Regions from separate parts of the Bacillus sp. LQ16 genome, predicted to be linked through region 1. Evidence: riboswitches for the same ligand, from Rfam matches in the RefSeq annotation. Region 1 holds a riboswitch; each other region holds the start of a gene.
The links. Region 1 has a riboswitch for cyclic di-GMP ahead of AC3EMB_RS05680 (SpaA isopeptide-forming pilin-related protein). Riboswitches for the same ligand answer to the same signal wherever they lie in the genome.
Positions count from the first base shown of each region.

Region 2: linked by a shared signal. The riboswitch ahead of AC3EMB_RS23515 (WxL domain-containing protein) and the one ahead of AC3EMB_RS05680 (SpaA isopeptide-forming pilin-related protein) in region 1 are both predicted to bind cyclic di-GMP.
Region 3: linked by a shared signal. The riboswitch ahead of AC3EMB_RS02305 (methyl-accepting chemotaxis protein) and the one ahead of AC3EMB_RS05680 (SpaA isopeptide-forming pilin-related protein) in region 1 are both predicted to bind cyclic di-GMP.

Region 1 covers NZ_CM173491.1:1,112,010-1,119,540, forward strand. The annotation lists gene AC3EMB_RS05650 (PH domain-containing protein) at 1-653, shown strand, start outside; gene AC3EMB_RS05655 (DUF975 family protein) at 853-1,506, shown strand; gene AC3EMB_RS05660 (hypothetical protein) at 1,686-2,129, shown strand; gene AC3EMB_RS05665 (CPCC family cysteine-rich protein) at 2,126-2,392, shown strand; partial or broken gene AC3EMB_RS05670 (hypothetical protein) at 2,466-2,848, opposite strand; gene AC3EMB_RS05675 (TetR/AcrR family transcriptional regulator) at 3,180-3,716, shown strand; cyclic di-GMP riboswitch class I at 3,889-3,981, shown strand; gene AC3EMB_RS05680 (SpaA isopeptide-forming pilin-related protein) at 4,042-7,531, shown strand, end outside.
Region 2 covers NZ_CM173491.1:4,642,523-4,650,053, reverse strand. The annotation lists gene AC3EMB_RS23525 (ATP-binding protein) at 1-1,105, shown strand, start outside; gene AC3EMB_RS23520 (ATP-binding protein) at 1,102-2,322, shown strand; cyclic di-GMP riboswitch class I at 2,569-2,657, shown strand; cyclic di-GMP riboswitch class I at 2,727-2,815, shown strand; cyclic di-GMP riboswitch class I at 2,887-2,975, shown strand; gene AC3EMB_RS23515 (WxL domain-containing protein) at 3,128-5,713, shown strand; gene AC3EMB_RS23510 (EF2685/EF0750 family sortase-dependent surface protein) at 5,753-6,070, shown strand; gene AC3EMB_RS23505 (WxL domain-containing protein) at 6,107-6,835, shown strand; gene AC3EMB_RS23500 (WxL domain-containing protein) at 6,902-7,531, shown strand, end outside.
Region 3 covers NZ_CM173491.1:450,394-457,924, forward strand. The annotation lists gene thiM (hydroxyethylthiazole kinase) at 1-785, shown strand, start outside; gene thiE (thiamine phosphate synthase) at 803-1,459, shown strand; gene AC3EMB_RS02300 (anaerobic C4-dicarboxylate transporter family protein) at 1,575-2,888, opposite strand; cyclic di-GMP riboswitch class I at 3,171-3,255, shown strand; gene AC3EMB_RS02305 (methyl-accepting chemotaxis protein) at 3,390-5,132, shown strand; gene AC3EMB_RS02310 (non-ribosomal peptide synthetase family protein) at 5,270-7,531, shown strand, end outside.

The DNA.
Region 1 (7,531 bases):
TTGAGAAAAAAGAGCTCGTACTAAAATTGCATCGTATTCAAGGTATTACGATAAAAGAAAGTATTTTACGCCAACCATTCGGTTATTGTGCTGTGCAAGTAGAAGTCATTCAAAGTAAAGGAATGGGTGACGAAAAAGAAAAGGTTACACTGCACCCAATCATTCGAAAAGATCGAGTACAACAGTTACTCGCCCATTTACAATTACCATACGAACTGAATGCAAACATTATTGCATTACCAAAAGCAGCATTACGCCGCTATCTCATTGATAGTTTCATTTTCTTCGCAATGCTAGCAATCCCGCTTCTTGGAATAAGTATATACTCTGAAAAGCACTTCATCATGTGGGCATTAATTCCGCTCGCAATCCTTATCTTTACACTTGGATACGCAACATTTAAAACAAATGGTTACAGTGTTAACGGAGAACAAATTACACTTGTCTATCGTAGCGTCGGAAAATATACAGGACTTATTAGAAGAAGACATGTCCAATCAATGGAGAAGACACAATCATATTTCCAGCGCCGAGCGGATTTATGTACGTATAAGTTTTCTAGTGCATCATCTAGTTATAAAATAGAGCATACGAGAGTAGAAGACGCGGAGAGAATGCAGGATTGGTATAAGAAGAGAATGAGTGAGGAATAATTTGAGAAAGCTTGCCTATTCTGAAGGGCAAGCTTTTTTGTTATAGGGAAAAGAGTCGTTTAATCCATATATTAGTACAACTACAGCACACATGTATCAATACGTATGCAAAAAGGAGTATGCTTCTGTTTTAGGAAAATATGTGGAATTTTTGATATAAATGGTATACTAAAATACAAATAGTATTAGGAGGTTATATATGATAAGTCAGTTGAAAAGAGAAGCACTTGATGCATTAAAAGGAAGATGGGGATTAGCGGTAGGGGCAACTTTATTAATTGGAATCCTTATTGGAGCTGTTGAAATGCTAACAACAGGTATTTTCTCGGTATTTTGGGGTTGGGAAGAGGCAAGTGATTCACTTACAGTAAGTATTATAGTAATGATTGTTATTGGTCCATTAACAATAGGTGCCTATTATCTTGTTTTAAATGCAATTCGTGGGACTGATGCTCGCATTGGTCATATATTTAGATGGTTTAGCGATGGAAGTAAGTTGATGAAGTCGTTTTTAACATATTTACTAATGTATGTATACTTGACTCTATGGACATTGCTTCTTATTATTCCAGGTATTATTAAATCATTTTCTTATTCTATGACGTATTTTATTTTGAATGATCATCCAGAATATACAGCGAATCAAGCGATTACTGAGAGTCGTCATATGATGAATGGACATAAAATGGATTACTTTTTACTATGCTTAAGTTTCTTAGGCTGGTTCATATTAAGTATTCTTACTATAGGAATCGGTTTCTTATGGTTAGCACCGTATTTCTACGCGACATCAGCCGCATTTTATGAAGAGATTTCAAAAGAATATTATAAAAAAGAAGGCACTACTTTCTAATAACCACCTATCCCCTAAAGAATATAGGGCACAGATAGTTTAGATGTTCTGTTTAGGGGGATTTCAGGATAAGGTATAGGTTTTTATATAAAAATTATGCCCTCTATGTTTTAGCATAGAGGGCTATTTTTTTTGTGAAAGTAATGAATAATATATGTGAAACAAAAAAAGTGAGGTGAATGAGAGTGAGCAAATTTTTAATACCGTATTCGTTTTCTATATTAAGTTTCTTTATTTCAGTAACGGCACTTGATTTATATGATAGGATGGGAAACAATAGTGAGCTGGTTTCGCCGAACATAATCGGTAAGATAATTCAATCTACTGCGCAAATGGGAGTCCTTACATTATATTTCGGAGTACCTATCATTTTAGGTGGCTGTCTACTTGGTGAGCTATTGTTTAGAGGTATCATTTTACGATTTAAACTAAGCTATATTCTATCTTTATTATTATATTTACTTTTAGCTTTTAGTATTGTTTCTGTAACGATTGGAATTCCAACTACATATGAGGATTCTAATACTACTTTCATGGTAATAACTATGATTTGCGCTGTTACATTCTTTATGGGCCGGAATATATGGGAGAAAAAAGAAATGAATAATGGAGTAACGGAATGAAATATACATGTCCGTGCTGCGGGTATAGAACAATAGAAGAAGAACCACCAGGTACATATGAAATTTGTAATATATGTTACTGGGAAGATGATGAGGTACAGTTTAACGATCCTGACTTTGAAGGCGGGGCAAATGAAGTCTCGTTAAGACAAGCACAGAAAAACTTCATTGCACTTGGTGCTTGCGAGGAATGTTTTGTGAAATCAGTTAGAAAGCCGACTAGCGAAGATGTGAAGGATACTAGTTGGAAGCAAATTAGTTAAATAGATTTAAATAAAAATGTTATTACTCGATGTAACAAGAGTAATAACATTTTTTTATGTAATGATGAAAGAATTAACGGCGTCTTATAAGGTAAAATAATAAAGATGATAACGTAATAAGTAGGCCTGTTTCCAAAAAGGCTTCTAAATTAAAGGATAGAAAATATCGGTCGTTAAACAACATAAAGAAGAAATGATTGTAGGAAATACCTAACACTATAAATAAAGGAATACCGATTTTTAATTCGTGACTTCCTTTTATTTTTCTATAACAAAATTCGCCTATTAAACAAGCGATAAGAACAGGAATACTTCCAAGAATTGAAAGCATAATAATAGATACCCAAATCGGCCCCCATGAATCCGCATAATTTGGAACGCTTGTATACTGTAAAACATTCACAATGATAGAAAAAACAGTAAGCATATTAAATAACTAATAGAAAATTTTTTCAATGGAATCATCCTTATAAAATTTCACTTTATTTTTATGAAAATATAAACCTCTTTAAATTATAGATTAGATGTATAAGGATAATCAATTTTTATACATTTCGTGTTTATGGATATATTTTCGATGAATATAAAAGTATAGATGTATAGTCAATGTTATGTATTTGATGTTATCATATTGAATGATATGGAAATTTTTAATAGAATAAGTAACTAAAAATTCAAAGGTAATGCAGCTTTTGTTGTATAAAGAAAATACTTAGTAGTAATCAACAATATTAAAAATAAGATTCGTATTTATATAAATTTAGTAGAAATGGGGTTTTAAAAAGGAATGAGTATCAGCATAACGCGGCAAAAGATTTTGGCGGCCGCTTCTCAAATTGTGCAATGTAAAGGGGTTGCTAAATTAACCTTAGAAGCAGTGGCAAAAGAGGCGGGTGTAAGTAAAGGTGGATTATTGTATCACTTTGCAAATAAAGAAGCTTTAATAGAAGGTATGATAGTCAGAGGGATAGAGGATAATGAGGGCGCTATTTACAATAAAGTAGCGGAAGACTCAGAGAGGAAAGGGAGATGGGTTCGCTCTTTTGTAGAGGAAAGATTAAGTAATGAGAGAAGAACAGAAGAGTTGTCTAGTAGTATGATGGCAGCATTCATGTTAAAACCTGAATTACTTGAGCCATTACAACAATCATTTCAGCAACTGCAAAAGAATATAGAAAACGATGAGATAGATTCAGTTTGTGCAACAATTATTAGATTAGCAGCAGATGGATTATGGTATTCGGAATATTTAGGGGTTGGCAGACTAAGCCCCGAGTTAAGAGAAAAAGTGATTCAAGCTCTTATTAGTAATTCATATAAATAGAATATACGAACTATATAATGCGAAAACAATTCACCATTACTTATTTAATGTAGTGGTGAATTGTTTTTTTTATTAGAAAAATAGAACAATTTTATAGAGTATTGAATTATAACCGTCCAGACGGTATAGTAATATTTGGTTTAAGAGGAAAATGAAACAAAAAAAGAATAAAAGATATTTTTAGCACACTATTCGAAAGGATAGGCCGCAAAGCTTAGAGTCTACGGTAATACATATTGGTTACTAAGATCGTCTGGTTGCACATTTTTGATGCAACCGGACGGTCTTTTTTTGTTATATAAATATAAAAAAATAGGAGGGAACTATGCAAATGAAAAGTACTAAAAGGCATATTTCAATGGTTTCATTAGTTTTTCTAGTATTATTTTCAGTGCTGAATGTGTGGGCTCCAGTTATTCAAGCTGCTGTGATGAAAAGTCCAGTGGACGAAATTAATATTTCCCGTACTGATGGCACGACATCTGAACCGTATCAAGCCTCAGATGGTATGAAAGTAGAAGTGAAGTGGTCAGCTAAAGAAAAAATAAAAAGTGGAGATCAATTCACAATTGATATGCCAAAAGAGTTTCGAAAAGACCTTATGAATATGAGTTTTCCTTTAAAAGATGCTGAAGGAAAAACAGTTGGTACATGTGAGATGAAAAAGGGTCTATTAACGTGTACTATGGGTGATTACGTAGAAGGAAAGAATAACATTAAAGGTTCTTTATTCGTAGAATTCTACTTTGGTTTAGAAGCATATGATGGTGTTAAAGAAATTCCATTAGAATTTAACGTTGATGGTCAAATCGTTAATAAAGAAGTAAATGTAAGTAATACGACAGAGAGACCGAAGCCACAGCCCAATACAGATAATCTATTGAAATGGGGTTCTTATAATCAAGAAGATCCTTCGATTGCTGATTGGCTTGTATATGTAAATGCAACTGGAACAGAAATGCAAGATCTTAAATTAACAGATACATTAGGACCTGGACATGAGTTAATTACAGACAGCGTAGTATTAGAAGAGGCTGTATTTGAAGATGGTTATGCACCAACAAATATTAAGCCAGCAGATTTATCTAACATTAAAATTAATGCAACAAAGGCTGGATTTACAATTGAGTTTCCAGACAGTTCAAAAGGCTATATTTTAAGATATAAAACAAAGGTTACAAATCCTGCTGCGAAGCCTCATAAAAATACTGTGAAATTAGAAGGTAAAAATATTAAAACTGAAGAAAAAGTAGGACAAGTATTTGTAAGTGGTGGGGGAGGATCCGGTTCAGGTGACAATAATCCACCTAGCATTGAAAAAAATATAGTTGATGAGAATGGCAAGCTTGTAGAGAATGAGCAGTTAACAAAAATGGATCAAGTTATTCAATACCAAGTTGGTACACACATACCGAACGATCCTCCTAAATACACATCTATGGTAATTAGTGATGATTTAGAAGATGTTTTAGAAGTATTAGAGGCAAAAGTGTATGATCAAAATGGCCAAGATATTACTTCTAAAGGAACGTTAAATATAGATAAACAAAGAAGTGAAGTAACATTTACGTTTGGTGAGAGTTTTGACTATAAGTCGTATGAAGACCAGATAATTAATCTCAGTATCAAGGCGAAAATCAAAAATAATGCAGACTTATCTTCTTACGTAGATAAGAAGATTCCTAATAAAGCGGAATTACATTTTGATGATAAAACTTTAACATCAAAAGAAGTAACTATTACGCCGCCTGAAGCTCCAAAAGATGGTACAGTATCGCTTCATAAAATAGATTCTGAGAATCCGAACAAAGGGTTAAAAGCTGCCGAATTTGAAGTCCGAAATAGTGCAAATGAAGTTGTTGCAAAACTGAAAACGGACGAAAAAGGTTTTTCAGTACCTCAAACTTTAGCTCCTGGGACGTATAAAGTATATGAAACAGTAGCACCAGAAGGATATCAAAAATTAACAAGTCCAGTAGAGGTTACACTTCAAGCTGGAGAAACAAAAACAATTGAAATTAAAAATACTATGCAAAAGGGTCAAATTGAAGTAAAGAAAATTGATTCGGAAAATGGTGATAAACCATTAGCAAATGCAGAGTTTGATATAGTAAAAGACGGTGTAGTAGTCGAACATATTGTTACAGATAAAGATGGTAAGGCAATCTCTAAACCGTTAGCACCAGGAAAATATATTTTAAAAGAAACAAAAGCACCTGAAGGCTACCAATTAAAAGAAACAGAGTTCGAAGTAAATGTAACAGGGGACGGCATATTCCCAATACAAGTGGAAAATGCAATGGTAGACAAAGGTAATATAGAAATTACAAAAGTGGACAAAGAAAACGGGGCAGTATTAGCCGGTGTCGAATTTGAAGTCCAAGATGAGAAAGATGGCGTAGTAAGAAAAGTAGTAACAGATAAAGAAGGAAAAGCAAACGTTTCAGATCTATCAGTAGGAAAGTACAAATTAGTAGAGACGAAAAGCTTACCAGGTTACAAAAATCTAGCAGAACCAGTACTATTTGAAATTACAAAAGGTATGACAAAAGCTTTAGTAATAAAAGTAGAAAATGAGCAGTTAGACAAAGGCTCAGTAGAAATTACAAAAATAGATAAAGATAGTCAAAAAGTATTAGAAGGCGTAGTCTTCGAAGTGCAAGATGAGCAAGGCAAAGTAGTAACAGAAGTAAAAACAGATAAAGATGGTAAAGCAAAAATCTCAGATTTATCAGTAGGAAAGTACAAATTAGTAGAGACGAAAAGTTTACCTGGCTACAAAAAGCTAACAGAACCAGTATCATTCGAAATTACAAAAGGTATGACAACAGTCCTATCATTGAAAGTAGAAAATGAACAGTTAGATAAAGGTTCAGTAGAAATTACAAAAGTAGATAAAGACAACAAAAAAGCATTAAAAGGCGTAGTCTTTGAAGTGCAAGATGAAGCTGGAACAGTAGTAAAGGAAGTAAAAACAGATAAAGATGGTAAAGCAAAAATCTCAGATTTATCAGTAGGAAAGTACAAATTAGTAGAGAAAGAAAGTTTACCAGGCTATAAGAAACTAACAGATCCAGTATTATTTGAAATCAAAAAAGGCATGACTGAAGTTCTATCATTAAAAATAGAAAATGAAATGGTAGATACGGGAAATGTAGAGATAACAAAGATAGATAAAGATAATAAAGCACCGTTAGCGGGAGTAATATTCATCATCCAAGATGAAAAGGGTAATGAAGTTACAAAAGTAACGACAGATAAAGATGGAAAAGCAAATGTTTCAGATTTACCTGTAGGAAAGTATGAATTAGTAGAGGTAGAAAGTTTGCCTGGTTATAAAAAACTAGAAAAACCAGTATCATTTGAAATCAAAAAAGGCATGACCGAGGTTCTATCATTAAAAGTAGAAAATGAAATGGTGAATACAGGGAATGTAGAGATAACAAAAATAGATAAAGATAGTAAAGCTCCATTAGAAAATGTTGTATTTGAAGTACGTGATTCAAAAGGAAAAGTAGTTGCGAAAGTAACGACGGATAAAGAAGGAAAAGCAAAAATCTCAGATTTATCAGTAGGAAAGTACAAATTAGTAGAGACGAAAAGTTTACCTGGCTACAAAAAGCTAACAGAACCAGTATCATTCGAAATTACAAAAGGTATGACAACAGTCCTATCATTGAAAGTAGAAAATGAACAGTTAGATAAAGGTTCAGTAGAAATTACAAAAGTAGATAAAGACAACAAAAAAGCATTAAAAGGCGTAGTCTTTGAAGTGCAAGATGAAGCTGGAACAGTAGTAAAGGAAGTAAAAACAG
Region 2 (7,531 bases), 1.9 Mb from region 1:
ATGGCAAGTTATTTGCGGAGTAGCAATACTGTGCGTGAATATATATTTAATGAAAAAAGAGAAGGCAAACCTTGTTAAATATGCATGGATATTTGCATACATAGGGATAGAAATCGCTAATATACTTTCATATATTTTTTATAATAAGGCGGCGTTTGATGCGACAAATATAATAGAAATTATTCTCATTTTCTTTGTACCCATATTTTTAAATAAAAAATTTTATGTGATTTTACTTTCTTCTATTGTAGGAAAATATTTAATTTATTTATTTGTATTAGAGGAAGTAAAAGCATTTATGTATCTTATTATGTATACACTTATGCTAATTGCGGCGTATATCATTTTAAACCGATTTTTACAATATCTTTCAGCTGTAAAGGAAAGTATTGCGATTGCTAGCGAATCACAGAAATTAGCAGTAATCGGAAAAATGGCAGCGACGGTTGGACATGAAATTAAAAATCCACTCGCTTCATTAAAAGGATTTACGCAATTACAACGAGAGAAGCATGAAGAGGATCCTATTTATAAACGTATGATTTTTGAAATAGAAAATATGAATAATATGATAAGTGAGTTAATGGAAGTTGCTACATGCAAACCTTCTATTTATAAGAAACATGATGTAGGAAAAATTGTATTACAAGTAATAACAAGTCTTCGCGAAAAAATGAATGAATTAAACGTACAGTTTATTTCTAATGTGGAAGAAAAAATAATAGAAGTTGAATGTGATGAACGAAAAATAAGAGGAGTCTTTTTATATACGATAAAAAATGCTTTAGAGGCAATGGAACAAGATGGCATATTACATGTAAGATTAGAAAATAAAGGGAAAGAGTATGTAATGATCAGCGTGATTGATAATGGTCATGGTATTAAGCAAGAAAACTTAATTCGTGTTACAGAGGCCTTTTATACAACGAAACAAGATAAAATTGGTCTGGGACTTACGGTAGCGAATCGAATTGTCGCCGAGCACCTTGGTGAGCTGCATATTTCAAGTGAAAGAGATACTGGAACGAGAATAGACATCATTCTCCCAAAGAAGTGTGGAAATACTGAAATCCAAGTGGAAGAAAAGCTAGGAGTTACCATATGAATAAAGGCTATATATTTAAAAACGAAGAAATAAAGGCGCTGAAAGCATTTTTAAGTTTATTTTTCATTATATTTTTTGTATATGATCTTGCTTATGAATTTATCGTACCGTTAATCGGTGGAGAGCAAGAAGGTGTAGGTGAGTTTGAAGATGGTTTAGGTTTATGGCTTTACTTTTTGATGGTGGTATTGTTTTGCGTTGGGATATACTTTATGAAATGGAAGAATGCTTTTGCGGTAAAGTATATTATTCTAATTGGCTATAATGTATTAGATTTTATCCATAACATTATGATTTATTATGGTAGCGATGCAGAATTTGACGGTGGAAATATAGTAGAAGGATTTTTTATTTTGTTTGCACCAATCTTTGTGAATAAAAGATATTTCTGGTTAATTCCAGCGATACTTGTCGGAAAGTATGCTCTTACAGGAATCATTATTCAATCTTCTCTCGTTTTAATCCCAATGGCATTATATAGCGTATTTACTATCATATGTTGGATTATATTTTTGAGGGTTCAGTCTTATGTTCGTACGCTTGAGATGATGGACAAAGAAATAAAACAGACAGAAAAACTAGCAGCTGTTGGAAAGATGGCAACGGTTATTGGTTATAAGATTAGAAGACCTTTAGCAAACTTAAAAAAACTTGTGAATAAACAAGCAGACAAGCATCCAGAGGATAAAATTTATAGTGATATTATGAAACAAGAAGTAGATCGGATTCATATAATTGCTACAGAACTTAGTGGATTTGAGAAATCTAAATCACTAGAATCAGAAACTCATAACATACAAGAAATTATCTCTTATGTTATTCGAGTTATGGAAAAGCCTGCTTTAAAACAAGGAGTCTACATACAAGGTATTTACAGTAAAGACTTACCATCAATTACATGTGATGAAAAACGATTAAAACAGGTCTTTTTTAATTTAATTAAAAATGCAATTGAAGCAATGTCAGTTGGCGGAACAATTACGATTAAAGTTACTGTAAAAGATGGAATCATCATTCAAGTGAAAGATGAGGGATGCGGCATTCCGAAAGATAAAATTCCAAAGTTAAATGAAGCCTTTTATACAACGAAAGAAACAGGAACTGGTCTAGGTTTAGTAGTTACAGAAAAAATTATTAAAGACCACAACGGTAAAATGAGTTTTGAAAGTGAAGTTGGGGTTGGAACGACGGTTGAGGTTATGTTACCACTGCATTAAATAGAAAAAACATCACTTCCAAATAAGTGATGTTTTTCTATTTTATCTTGCTATTTGTGGATAGTAAAAATCTCATTTTATCGATAAAGAATGTATGATGTATTTCTAAGATCAAAATGTTTTTTTTAGTTTTTATTATGGATTTTCCAGCAAAAAATTTAGACTATAAAAATTAATTGTTTTTTTCTAAAAAAACTATTTTCTTTTTTGGGTTTTAATGGTATATTCAAAACACGATAAATAAATACCTATTTTTGGCACACTATTCGAAAGGATAGGTCGCAAAGCTAAGAGTCTAAAGTAATGAAAATTACTATGATAGTCTGGTTGCAGTTTGGATTTTCACACATAGTTGTATGTATGAAAATCGAAGAGGCAACCGGATTTTTTATTGTCCTAAAAAGAAAAAAAATGGGCACACTATTCGAAAGGATAGGTCGCAAAGCTAAGAGTCTAAGGTAATGAAAATTACTATGATAGTCTGGTTGCAGTTTGGATTTTTACACATAGTTGTATGTATGAAAATCGAAGAGGCAACCAGATTTTTTATTGTCTCAAAAAGAAAAAATAAATGGGCACACTGTTCGAAAGGATAGGTCGCAAAGCTAAGAGTCTAAGGTAATGAAAATTACTATGATAGTCTGGTTGCAGTTTGGATTTTCACACATGTTGTGATGTATGAAAATCGAAAAGGCAACCAGGCTTTTTATTTTCTAGGAATACACATTATGATTGTAAATTTAGCTGAATAATAAATTTAATGTTCGAAATATTCAGTTCATAAGAAGTGAGGGAGGGAAGTACATTGCAAAATCAAATAGGTAAATTTGGGCGTATACTTCTCGCTGGAGGAATATTATTTACGCAAGTTGGTGTGCTAGATTACTCTGCAACGAAAGTTTATGCGGTTACAAACGACGAGCAAGGACGTTTTATCGTTCATATGGATAAAGAAGAAATAAAAGTTGATGAAAATGTAGTATTAAAGATTACAAATACAAATAAACAAGATGCTAATATCGAGCTGAAATTATCTAATGAACAGCTGTTCAATGAAGCAGAAACGAAAAAAATGAACGAAAACAATAAAGCGATTCAAAACATTTCAGTAACAGAAGATCACATTGTAAAAATTGAAAAGAATGAACAAAGTAATTTTATCGGTGACGTATATGTAGTCATTCAAATGAAAAAAGCTGGAGAGTACAAATTTGAACCGATAGTGAAGTTTGAAGGGAATGAAAAGAAAATTGAATCTCCTTCTCTACATGTTGTAGAGAAAAAAGAGGCTTTAAATGTAGCCATTTCTGATGAAAATCCAAAGGCTTCAGAGGAAGTTATGAGAAAAGAAATAAGTGAAAAAGTGAAAGTATCGGAAGAAAATAAAAAACAAGAAATAAATTCTACTAATGCTGAAGTTCCAAAAGAAACGAAGACTTTAGCGAAAGAAAAGGTTAATGAAGAACTCGTACCAAAGGAAAATGAATTAAAAGAGAGCAATAGGATAAACGAAAATAATCAGGAATTACCTGCTATTCAAGCTGAGAAGGTATTAAAGAGCCAATCTCTACTAGCTGCTAGTCCTGTTACAAGTATTCTTAAATATCCAAATGTAAAGGTAATAAATAATAGAACAGGTGAAGGGCCTTCGATCTCGGGTAAATATGCTTTTAGATTTGTTTGGAGCCCACAAGTAACATATGAGGTAAAGGGTAGTAGCAATGACAGAACTGGTCAAAGTCAATATACATTTAGAAATTCAAATAGAGAACAGTACGTATTAGTAAAAAAAGCTGGTGAATATCAAGGGAAATGGATTGATGTCCGTATTAATATTCACTCTATGACAGCTTCATCTGTAGATGTTAAAACACCAATAACTAAAGGTGATGCAAAAAACTTTTTACAATTATATGGGAACGGAAGGTCAGGACAAACTTATAATGCTTCCTTTGAATTTTATGAACACGGAACAAGTAAAAAAGTACCATTAACGGCAATGTGGAATTTCAAAAGGATAAATAGTTATAAAAATGTAACGTTACGTAATGATGGTAGTCATTTAACGAATTTATACGTGTATGATACGAGTTCAATTAGGTATCAAGACAAAGGGAATAATAAAATCGAGTTTTCTGGCACAGCAGGTCCAGTAGCTACTCCAGAAGCAGATATGACAATTACATTTGATAATTTAACAGAATTACCGCTAGAAGTTAGATTAAATGCTTCAGGTGTTAATGTATCATACGACCAATTAGCGATTGCACAAATTGAAATTCCAGCTCCAAGTGTAATAGGAGATATTGTGGAAGATAATTCCCGTCAACTTTCTTATAAGGTATATCAAAATATGCCTGCTCAATCGAAAGAGATTCACTATGCGAAATCTTTTGTATTAGAAAGTGAAGTGAATAAGGATTTTACTGTGAATGATGTTTCCATTCAAGATGTGGAGAGTGGAGATGATGTAAGTAGCTTCTTTGATATTAGCAGGACAAACAATAAAGTCACTGCGGTTGCGAAAGTAAATGCGCTAAAAACAGAAGAATTCAACGGGAAAATTTATGAAATGACAATTACAGGTTCTCCTGTAAAAGGTGCTAATGTAATGAAATATTACAAAGATGGTTATCTTGAAATACCGGTGTCAGCTAAAAATTATTTAGATGGCGATAAGAATGGACAAGATAGTAATCGAGATGGAATCGCAAAAATAAGGTATAAAGGTATTCCAACTGGGAAACCAGTCCCACAAAAAGTAGTGCAAGGAACAGATTTAACAAAAATGGATATTTCTAAATTTGTGACAGATTTATCTGTAGATACAAATTTGGATGTAGATAAACCAATATCAGTAGTGAAGTTAATCAATATTCCAGATACCAAAACAATAGGGAATCATACTGTAACGGTTGTAATTGAAACGAAGCAAGGTGTACAAGCGGAGATTCAAGTGCCGGTTACTGTCGTTGATGGGACTTTAAAGTTAGTAGACGTACCAAAAGAAATTACATTTGGAGATTTAACAATTCCATCGAAAACAACGACATACGCACCGAAGACGATTTCAAATCCTTTAAAGGTAACCGATGATCGTGTTAAAAAGCAAAAATGGAGTGTATATGTAAAGGAAATCACACCATTAACTTCAGCACAAAATGACACATTGACAGGAGCATTGATTTACAAACGAAATGGAAAGGATACACCTTTAAGTACTTCTAGTATAGAAGCATTCTCGTATACTTCTAAAAACGACGAGGAGGTTTCACTAAATTGGAAGGAAAACGAAGGAATTCATTTACAAGTAAAACCAGGGCCGAATGTCAAAGCAAATACTAAATATGCTGGACAGCTAGAATGGACATTAACCGATGCTCCTCTCTAAAAATATATGAAATATATAAATTTTAGAAAGGAGAGAGTAATGAAAAAAATAGTTGGTATTATCGTTTCCACAGTTATATGTGTGCCGTTTCTTATGGCAAATGTAGTAACGGCTACAAGTACGAATTCAAAAGCGGGTATTACATTTTCGAATAGCTATACACCAAATACATCAACTGATCCGACAAAGATAAATATAAAAAAAGAGACAGTTGATAAAAATAAAAATGGAGATAAATATTTACCGAAAACAGGAGGCCAGACACGGGACTTCAAACAATATATAGGATTGTTTTCGATTGTTTTATCTCTATATGTATTCAAAAGAATTAGGGGGAAGCAAGTGTATTCAAAATAAAAAATAGATGAAAACAGAGAAAAGGGGAAGGTACATATGAAACTAGCAAAATTAGCATTAATCGGTGCAGTATCATTAACATCAGTTGCAGCAGTAGGAACTTCAGCATTTGCGGAAGAGAAAGCAAATATGAAATCAAAAACAGATGTAACGTTTATTGAAGATACAAGCACAACAGATCCAAACAATCCAGAAAATCCAAATGAAAAAGTTACACCAGAGAACCCTGGTGACCATGAAATAGGAACAAAAGGTCCATTAAGTATTAACTACGTTTCTAACTTACACTTCGGCGAGCAAGTTATCTCTGGTAATGATCAAACGTACTTTGCAAAATTGGATAAAGTGAAACAAGGGAGCAAAACAGTTGAAGTACCTAACTTCGTATCTGTAACAGATAACCGTGGTACAAATGCAGGATGGAAATTGAAAGTAAAGCAAAATGCACAATTTAAAAGTGGTAATAGTGAGTTAACAAATGCAGCTTTAAGCTTAAGTAACCCAGCTGTAAATTCTGTAACTGATGCACAATATGCACCTACAACATTTAAAAATAAAGTAACGCTAGCTCCAGGTGGAGATGCGGTGGAAATTACTACTGCCGCAAAGAATAAAGGTATGGGTGATTGGACGACTGCATTCGGTAAAGGAACAGAACAAGGTAAAAAGAGTGTGAGCTTATTCGTACCAGGTACGACAGCGAAAGAAAAAGGTGCGAAATATTCAGCTGAGTTAACTTGGACTTTAGAAGATACACCAAACTAAGCTTATACAAGATTGAAAATTAAGAATGACTGAATTTTAAAAATGATCATAAAGGGGTATAAAACTATGAAATTAGCAAAAATAGCATTAATTGGAGCGGTAACATTATCATCAGTATCAGTAGGAACGTCTGCATTTGCAGCTGAGAAAGATGGCGGGAAATTAGACTCAAAAGCATTCATTAAATTCGAGAAAAATACAGATAAAATTGATGTTGTTAATCCAGAGAATCCAGATGAAACTGTAGATCCAGTTGATCCGGATAAAAAAGGTACAGATGGTCCACTAAGTATTGATTATGTATCTAACTTCAACTTTAAAACACAAAAAGCATCAGGGAATAACGAAATCTACTTTGCAGAATTAGATAAAGTAAAGAAAAAAGTAGACGGTTCTGTAATTGACGTGCCGAACTACGTTCAAGTAACAGATAATCGTGGTACAAATGCTGGATGGCATTTAACAGTAAAACAAAATGGTCAATTCAAAACTGCAGATGATAAAGCGTTGGATGGCGCGGCATTAACATTAAAAAATTCAGCTTTGAAATCAAATGCAGGTAGCGACGCACCAACAGCAGAACAATCTATCACATTAAATCCAAGTGGTGCAGCATCTGATTTAATCGATGCAAAAGAAAACCAAGGTATGGGTACATGGGTAAATACGTTTGGTAAAGATGCAACAGAAGCGAAA
Region 3 (7,531 bases), 660 kb from region 1:
TAGTGGATTTGGTGAGAGAATCTAATCCGCTCGTTCATAATATTACAAATGTTGTTGTAACAAATTTTACTGCTAACGGTTTGTTGGCACTTGGGGCATCGCCTGTAATGGCGTATGCAAAAGAAGAAGTAGCAGAAATGGCTAGCATTGCTGGAGCTTTAGTATTAAATATGGGAACACTTCGTCCTGAGGAAGTAGAAGCGATGTTACTTGCTGGTAAATCAGCAAATGTGAACAATGTGCCAGTACTATTTGATCCAGTTGGTGCAGGAGCAACTTCGTATCGAACAGAAGTTGCGAGACATATTCCAGCCGAAATAGATTTAGCAATTATCCGCGGCAATGCGGCTGAAATAGCAAACGTTATTAATGAGAAATGGGAAATTAAAGGGGTAGACGCTGGTACTGGAAATGGCAATGTTGTAAGTATTGCAAGGCAGGCAGCAGACGAATTAAATACAGTTGCGGTTATTACTGGAAAAGAAGATGTTGTTACAGATGGAGAGAGAACTATTGTTATTCGAAACGGTCACCCTATTTTAACGAAAGTTACGGGAACAGGTTGTTTACTAACGTCTGTAATAGGAGCATTTGTAGCAGTGGAAAAAGATTATGTAAAAGCAGCAGTAGCAGCATTAACGTTTTATGGTGTAGCTTCGGAACTGGCAGCTGCTAAGACCGTGGAAAAGGGACCTGGTAGTTTCCAAATTGAATTTTTAAATCAGTTAGCGAATACTACTGCTGGTGATATTGAGAAGTATGGAAAGATTGAGGAGTTAGAGTAAGGGGGATGAAACATACGATGCGCATTGAAACAAAGAAAATGTCTAAGTTATTACAAGTGTATTTTATTATGGGAAGCAATAACTGCACGAAGGATCCTTTAGCTGTATTGAAAGAAGCGTTAGATGGTGGAGTGACACTTTTTCAGTTTCGCGAGAAGGGGGAAGGTTCTTTAATCGGAGAAGATAGAGTGCGCTTTGCAAAAGAATTGCAGACGCTTTGTAAGGAATATAGTGTTCCTTTCATTGTAAATGATGATGTAGAATTAGCCATTGAATTAGATGCAGATGGTGTTCATGTAGGACAAGATGATGAAGGAATTACATCTGTTCGTGAAAAAATGGGAGATAAAATTATCGGCGTATCTGCTCATACAATTGAAGAAGCACGCTTTGCAATCGAAAATGGAGCAGATTATTTAGGCGTTGGACCTATTTTCACAACGAGTACGAAAAAAGATACGAAAGCGGTTCAAGGAACGAAAGGATTAGCTTATTTTAGAGAACAAGGAATTACAGTGCCGATCGTTGGTATTGGTGGGATTACAATTGAAAATACAGCAGCAGTTATAGAAGCGGGTGCGGACGGTGTTTCAGTTATTTCAGCAATTAGTTTAGCTGAATCTGCGTATGAAAGTACGAGAAAATTAGCTGAAGAAGTAAAGAGAAGTTTGTAGGGAAGGACGTGTAGTATTTTAAGTGCTACATGGAGAAATGGACTGCCCAAAATTTTAAACAAACGTTTGATTAAAAAAGCACAAACCTTTTTAAATAAGGGTTTGTGCTTTTTCTTTAAAACATAATAGAAATTAAAAGCATTCCAATGCCGATAGAAGTAAATGTTGCGATTAAACCTGGAATCATAAAGCTATGATTTAATACGTATTTACCGATACCTGTTGTACCAGTACGGTCAAAGTTAATGGCAGCAACGATTGTTCCATAGTTTGGAATGAAGAAATATCCGTTTACTGCAGGGAACATTGCAATCAGTAGTGCTGGTGGAATACCAAGGGATAGTCCAAGTGGCATTAAGGCACGTACTGTTGCTGCTTGGCTGTACAGTAAAATAGATAGAATGAATAGCGCGATGGCAAATAGCCAAGGTGCACTTGTTACTAAATGCTGAATAGATCCTTGAATCATATTTAAGTTTCCGTTAAAGAAAGTATCTCCCATCCAAGCGATACCGAAAATAGCAACAACTGCTGTTGCCCCTGCTTTAAAGACGTTACCAGACACAATGCTTTCTACATTTGGTTTACAGAAAATAATAATAAGAGCCGCGATAGTTAACATAACCATCTCAATTGTGTTCGGCATGGAAAGGCGAGCTAACTTCCCATCGACTATCCATCCTGGACGAAGTGCTTCAAATGAACCAAGAAGTACAACAAGGAAGGTTCCTACAAGGAAAAGGATAACTGATAATTTTGCGCCCTTTACACCTACAAATTCTTTTTTCTCTTCAAGCTTAGGAATCATTCCTTCTTTTAATCGTTTTAAGTATTCAGGGTCCTCACTTAATTCTTTTCCCATCTTACTAGCAACGAATGCTGCTAACATACAAGCAATGAAAGTGGAGGGAATACTCACTTTTAAAATATCTAATAAAGTGATTTTATAGTCAGCTAACATTGCTAAAAGAGCAACTGTGGCAGCTGAAATTGGACTAGCTGTAATTGCTTGTTGAGAAGCGATTACGGCAATCGACATTGGGCGTTCCGGTCTAATCCCTGATTCACGAGAGACTTCTGCAATAACAGGAAGTACAGAATAGGCAACGTGACCAGTGCCTGCACATAGTGTGAATAAATAAGTAACAATTGGAGCAAAAAAAGTAATACGCTTTGGATTTTTTCGTAATGCCTTTTCAGCTAGATGAACAAGATAGTCCATTCCTCCAGCAGCTTGCAAAGCACCAGCAGCTGTAATTACTGCCAAAATCATAAGCATTACATCGATAGGAGGCGCGGTTGGTTGTAAGTGGAAGACAAAAACGAGTATTGCCATACCAACTCCACCCATTACTCCTAAACCAACTCCGCCTAGGCGTGCACCAATAAAAATACAGAGTAACAAGGTAAGAAATTGTAGCCAAAACATGATAAACTACCTCCGAAATTCATTAGTTAAGATATATTCGAATAGTTTAATTTGAATGAAAATTAAATAAATACCCGAAGAAATCCTTGTTGTTTATACATTTTTTATTATATAACACAAAAAAAGTAACATTCACGTACTTTTTGAAATTATTTTGAAAAAGCAATGCATTAAAAATTTGTATTTATATCTCTAAATAAGTAGACATTTTGATTTATATGTTGTAATCTTTGAAAGAGAATAAATTAATTCTCATAGAACTCCCATATCGTTCAACTCGTTCAGCGAGAAAGGCAAACTGATGGAAACATGAGGACGCAAAACTACAGGAGCTAAGGTCGAAAGGCTATGCTAGCCAGTTACCGGACGGATAGGGTTGGTCTTGGCCAATGCTTTTACATTGGCTTTTTTTTATTCTCGAACATATTGAGAAACATTTTCAAACAAAATATTCATATATTTTGTTTTTTTGTTTATGTTAATTAAGGAAGGTGGATATTAATGAAAAAATATTGGCATAAGTTATCGTTCCTTCAAAAGAACGTCTTATTAACCGTATTAGTTATTTTGACACTTGTTGGAAGTATGGGTGCACTAAGTTTCAACATGTTTCAAAATAGTATGATGTCTTTATTTGAAAGGCAGTCTATTGAAACAGGAGAAATAGTATTGAAAAAATTGGATGTAGAATTAGTTAGAGACATGGCGAAAGATCCTACAGCCGAAAAAGTGAAAAAAGAAAAGTTAACAGAGAAATTAGATGAAGTGTCAAAAGAATTGAAAAGTGTTGGACAAACGTATGTTACAGGAGCAAAGCCGAATGAAAAGCGAGAATTACAACTCGTTGGTTTGACTACAGAGTTAACAAAAGCGTTCCCTATAAAGCCGGGAGATTATTATGAACAACCCGCTCATTGGATGAAGGCATACGATAAAGTCATTGATACGAAAAAGGCCCAAATGACAGAAGTATATGAAGATGAAATAGGTTCGTGGGTGACAATATTAGAACCAATTACAGATGGAGAAAATAATATTGTTGCAATTATTGCGGCTGACTTAGATGCTTCCATTGTTCCTATTACAAAAGAGAAGTTTATGATACAGGGCTTACTCTTTATCATTATTTCATTAGCAATTGCGACTATTACTCAATTCTTTATCGTGCGTCACTCGTTAGCTCCATTAAAAGATTTACGAGAAGGGTTACGTAAAATTGGTGAAGGTGACTTAAGTATTAAATTAAAAGAAAGACCAGATGATATTGGAATTATTAATGTTTATTTCAATAACACGATTGAAAAATTTAAAGGGATTATAGATAAAGTAAGGCAAACTGCTGAGCAAGTTTCTTCTTCTTCACAAGAATTGTCGGCGAGTACAGAGGAAAACAGCATGGCAGTTCAAGAGATTGCAAGTTCTATTGAAGGTTTAAGAGTAGGGGCACAGTCTCAAAAAACTTCAGTACAACAATGTTTAGGGATTGTACATGGAATGGAAGATAAGGTAGAAGAGATAACTGGGGCTGCGAAACAAGTTGCGGTTGCTTCTGAAGGTATGGAGCAACATTCAATTGAAGGTAATGAAGTGATTGGACAAATTATTAATCAAATGAGTTTAATTCAAAATGCAGTACAAGATTTATCTTCCATCATTTATTCGTTAGAAACAAGGTCAAAAGAAATTAGTGATATCGTAACTGTAATTACAGGTATTTCAAATCAAACAAATTTATTAGCTTTAAATGCTTCTATTGAGGCTTCACGTGCTGGAGCAGCGGGGAGAGGGTTTGCAGTTGTTGCTGATGAAGTACGAAAATTAGCAGAACAAACGGAAGCGTCTGCTAAAGATATAGCGAAATTAATTGGTGAAACACAAGCTGAGACAGAAGATGCTGTAGTTTCAATGCAAAAAGGTTCAAAAGAAGTAGAAACTGGAATTTCACTTGTTCAAAGTAGTGGGAATTTCTTTGAAAAAATCTCCAAATCAGCGCAATCTGTTACAGATCAAGTAAAAGCTGTTTCGGGTAATTCGAGTGACATTTTACAAAATAGCCAGAATATCGTTCAAGTCGTAAATGAATTATCACATATTGCAAACACTTATGCCAACAGCAGTAGTAATGTTGAAGAAAGCATGAAAGAGCAAGAAATATCAGTACAAGATATTGCAGAATTAGCGACTTCTTTAAGTTGGCTTTCTCAGGAATTACAAGAGCTTATTGGTGAGTTTAAAAGCGAATAAGGAGAAAGTTCAATTCTAATCAAAGGGGATATCTCCGCTACTGATTATGAATTGAACGAATCTGCCCGTTAATAAGGGATGAAAAAGGTGTGAATTTTCACACCTTTATTATATTTAAGAGAGGAATTTACATAAATATGAAATTAGCAATTTCTTATAATGAGACGGTAAAAGAATTTTTAGGGAAAGTAGAAGGAAGTATTAAAATACCTAAAGATGTGCAAGGAACGGAACTTAGGATAAAAAGGAAAACTGAACTATTTCCAAATTTGACTCACATTGTAGATTTAATAGGAGCGACTGCAACGTGGTTATATCATATTTCTAAAGAAAAACATATTGTCGTGCTTTATCATGTAAGAGGAAGTTTATTTCCGATTACTATTGAAGTTTCTAATTTTCTCTCCTATGAAAGTTTGAATTTACAGATTGAAGAGCAACTGGAACAAATTAAAGAAATGAATGAGGAAGAAATAGAAGAGTTTCAAAACGGTAATACATTATATGAAATGTCACTTATTATTATTGGTGAAACATATTATGAGCTACAAGACACGAATACATTACAATTTGTATTTAGTAAAAATATGCAAAGTGTAGAAATAATATTTAATAGTGTTAATTGGAAGGAAACAACGATTACTCGTTATGCACAACAAATACAAGGTGTTTTAATTGGTATATCACAAAATAAGAATAATTATATAAAGAATTTTAATATTATTACAGAGGCCGAGATGGCACTTTATAGTCAAGTGAATGATACGACAGCAGTATATCCTGAGAAAAGTATCGTCGATATGTTCTATAATACTGTTACTCAATTTCCAAATCGTATAGCTTTATCTTCAAGGGAAGGTACTTTAACTTATGAGGAGCTAAATAAAAAAAGTAATCAAATAGCTCATATGTTAATTAAAAATGGCGTCCAATTAGGAGACTATGTTGGAATATTTATGAAACGTAGCATAGACACAGTAGTAAGTATGGTAGCTATATTAAAAGCTGGTGCAGCGTATGTTCCGATTGATCCAGATTATCCGGAAAGTAGAATACAGTACATTATTCAAGATAGCCAAGCGAAAGTTATATTGATGAAAGAGACGCCTATAACATGTGATGGAGTTCAAACAGTTTCAATGTATGATAGTGAAACTTGTGAAGATATAGATGTAAAGTTGTCTATTCATTGTGATGATGTAGCTTATATGATTTATACGTCTGGTTCAACAGGGAATCCAAAGGGAACGATGTTAGCACATAGAGGGGTTGTTAATCTGTACACTTGGATGCAAAAGCAATATGAATTGACAGAAGAGGATGTATTTGCCCAATTTCCTTCTTTTAGTTTCGATGCTTCTGTATGGGAGTCATTTGCTTCTTTATTCTGCGGAGGAAACTTGTATGTATTATTAGAGGAAGAGCGATTGTCTGTAGAAGCATTTGCAAATGCAATCTATAAAGTGAAAGCAACTTCGATCTTGGCATTAGCAACAATTTTTGTTCGACAAGTAGCAACTTATTTAGCAGAAGAAGATATATATAAGCTAGCTTCCCTAAAAAGAATTGCGATTGGCGGTGAAATGTTGCCTGTAGAGGTTATTAAATTGTGGAGAGAAAGAATAGGTACAAATGTTGAAATTCATAATGTATACGGACCGACAGAATGTACTGTAGTGACGACAACCTATAAAATACCTAGTCAGTTAAATGAGGATGTTGCGAGTATTCCCATTGGTAAACCATGTGCTAATTATCAAGTTATGATTTTGGATGAGAATATGAATCTTTGTCCAATTGGTGTACCTGGTGAATTATATATAGATTCAGTAGGATTAGCAAAAGGGTATTTTAATAAGCCTAATAAAACAATTGAAGCTTTTATTCAGAACCCTTTCAATCCTATAGTTAATATATATAAAACAGGTGATATTGTTAAGTTGTTAGAGGATGGAAATATAGAATTTTTACATCGGAAAGATGATCAAGTAAAGATTAGAGGACATCGTATTGAACTAGGAGAAATCCAAAGTAAAATTTCTCAAAATCATAATATAAAAGAAAATGCTGTGTTTGCTAAGAAGAGTAAGGAAGGTAGCCAATATTTAATCGCGTTCTATACAACTTTAAATAAAAAAGAAATACCAGAATTAGTTTATCAGTTACAAGAGCAATTACCAGATTATATGGTGCCATCTAAACTAATTTATATTAATGAATTACCACTTACACCTAATAAAAAGATTGATGTTAAGAAGTTAGCTCAGTTAGAAGAAAAGTATGAACCGGTTCGTCTACAAGAATATGTTGCACCTTCTAATAAAGCAGAGAAACAAATAGCGCGCGCTTGGGCGGAAGTATTAGGAATTTCAAAAGTTGGAGTGCATGATGATTTCTTT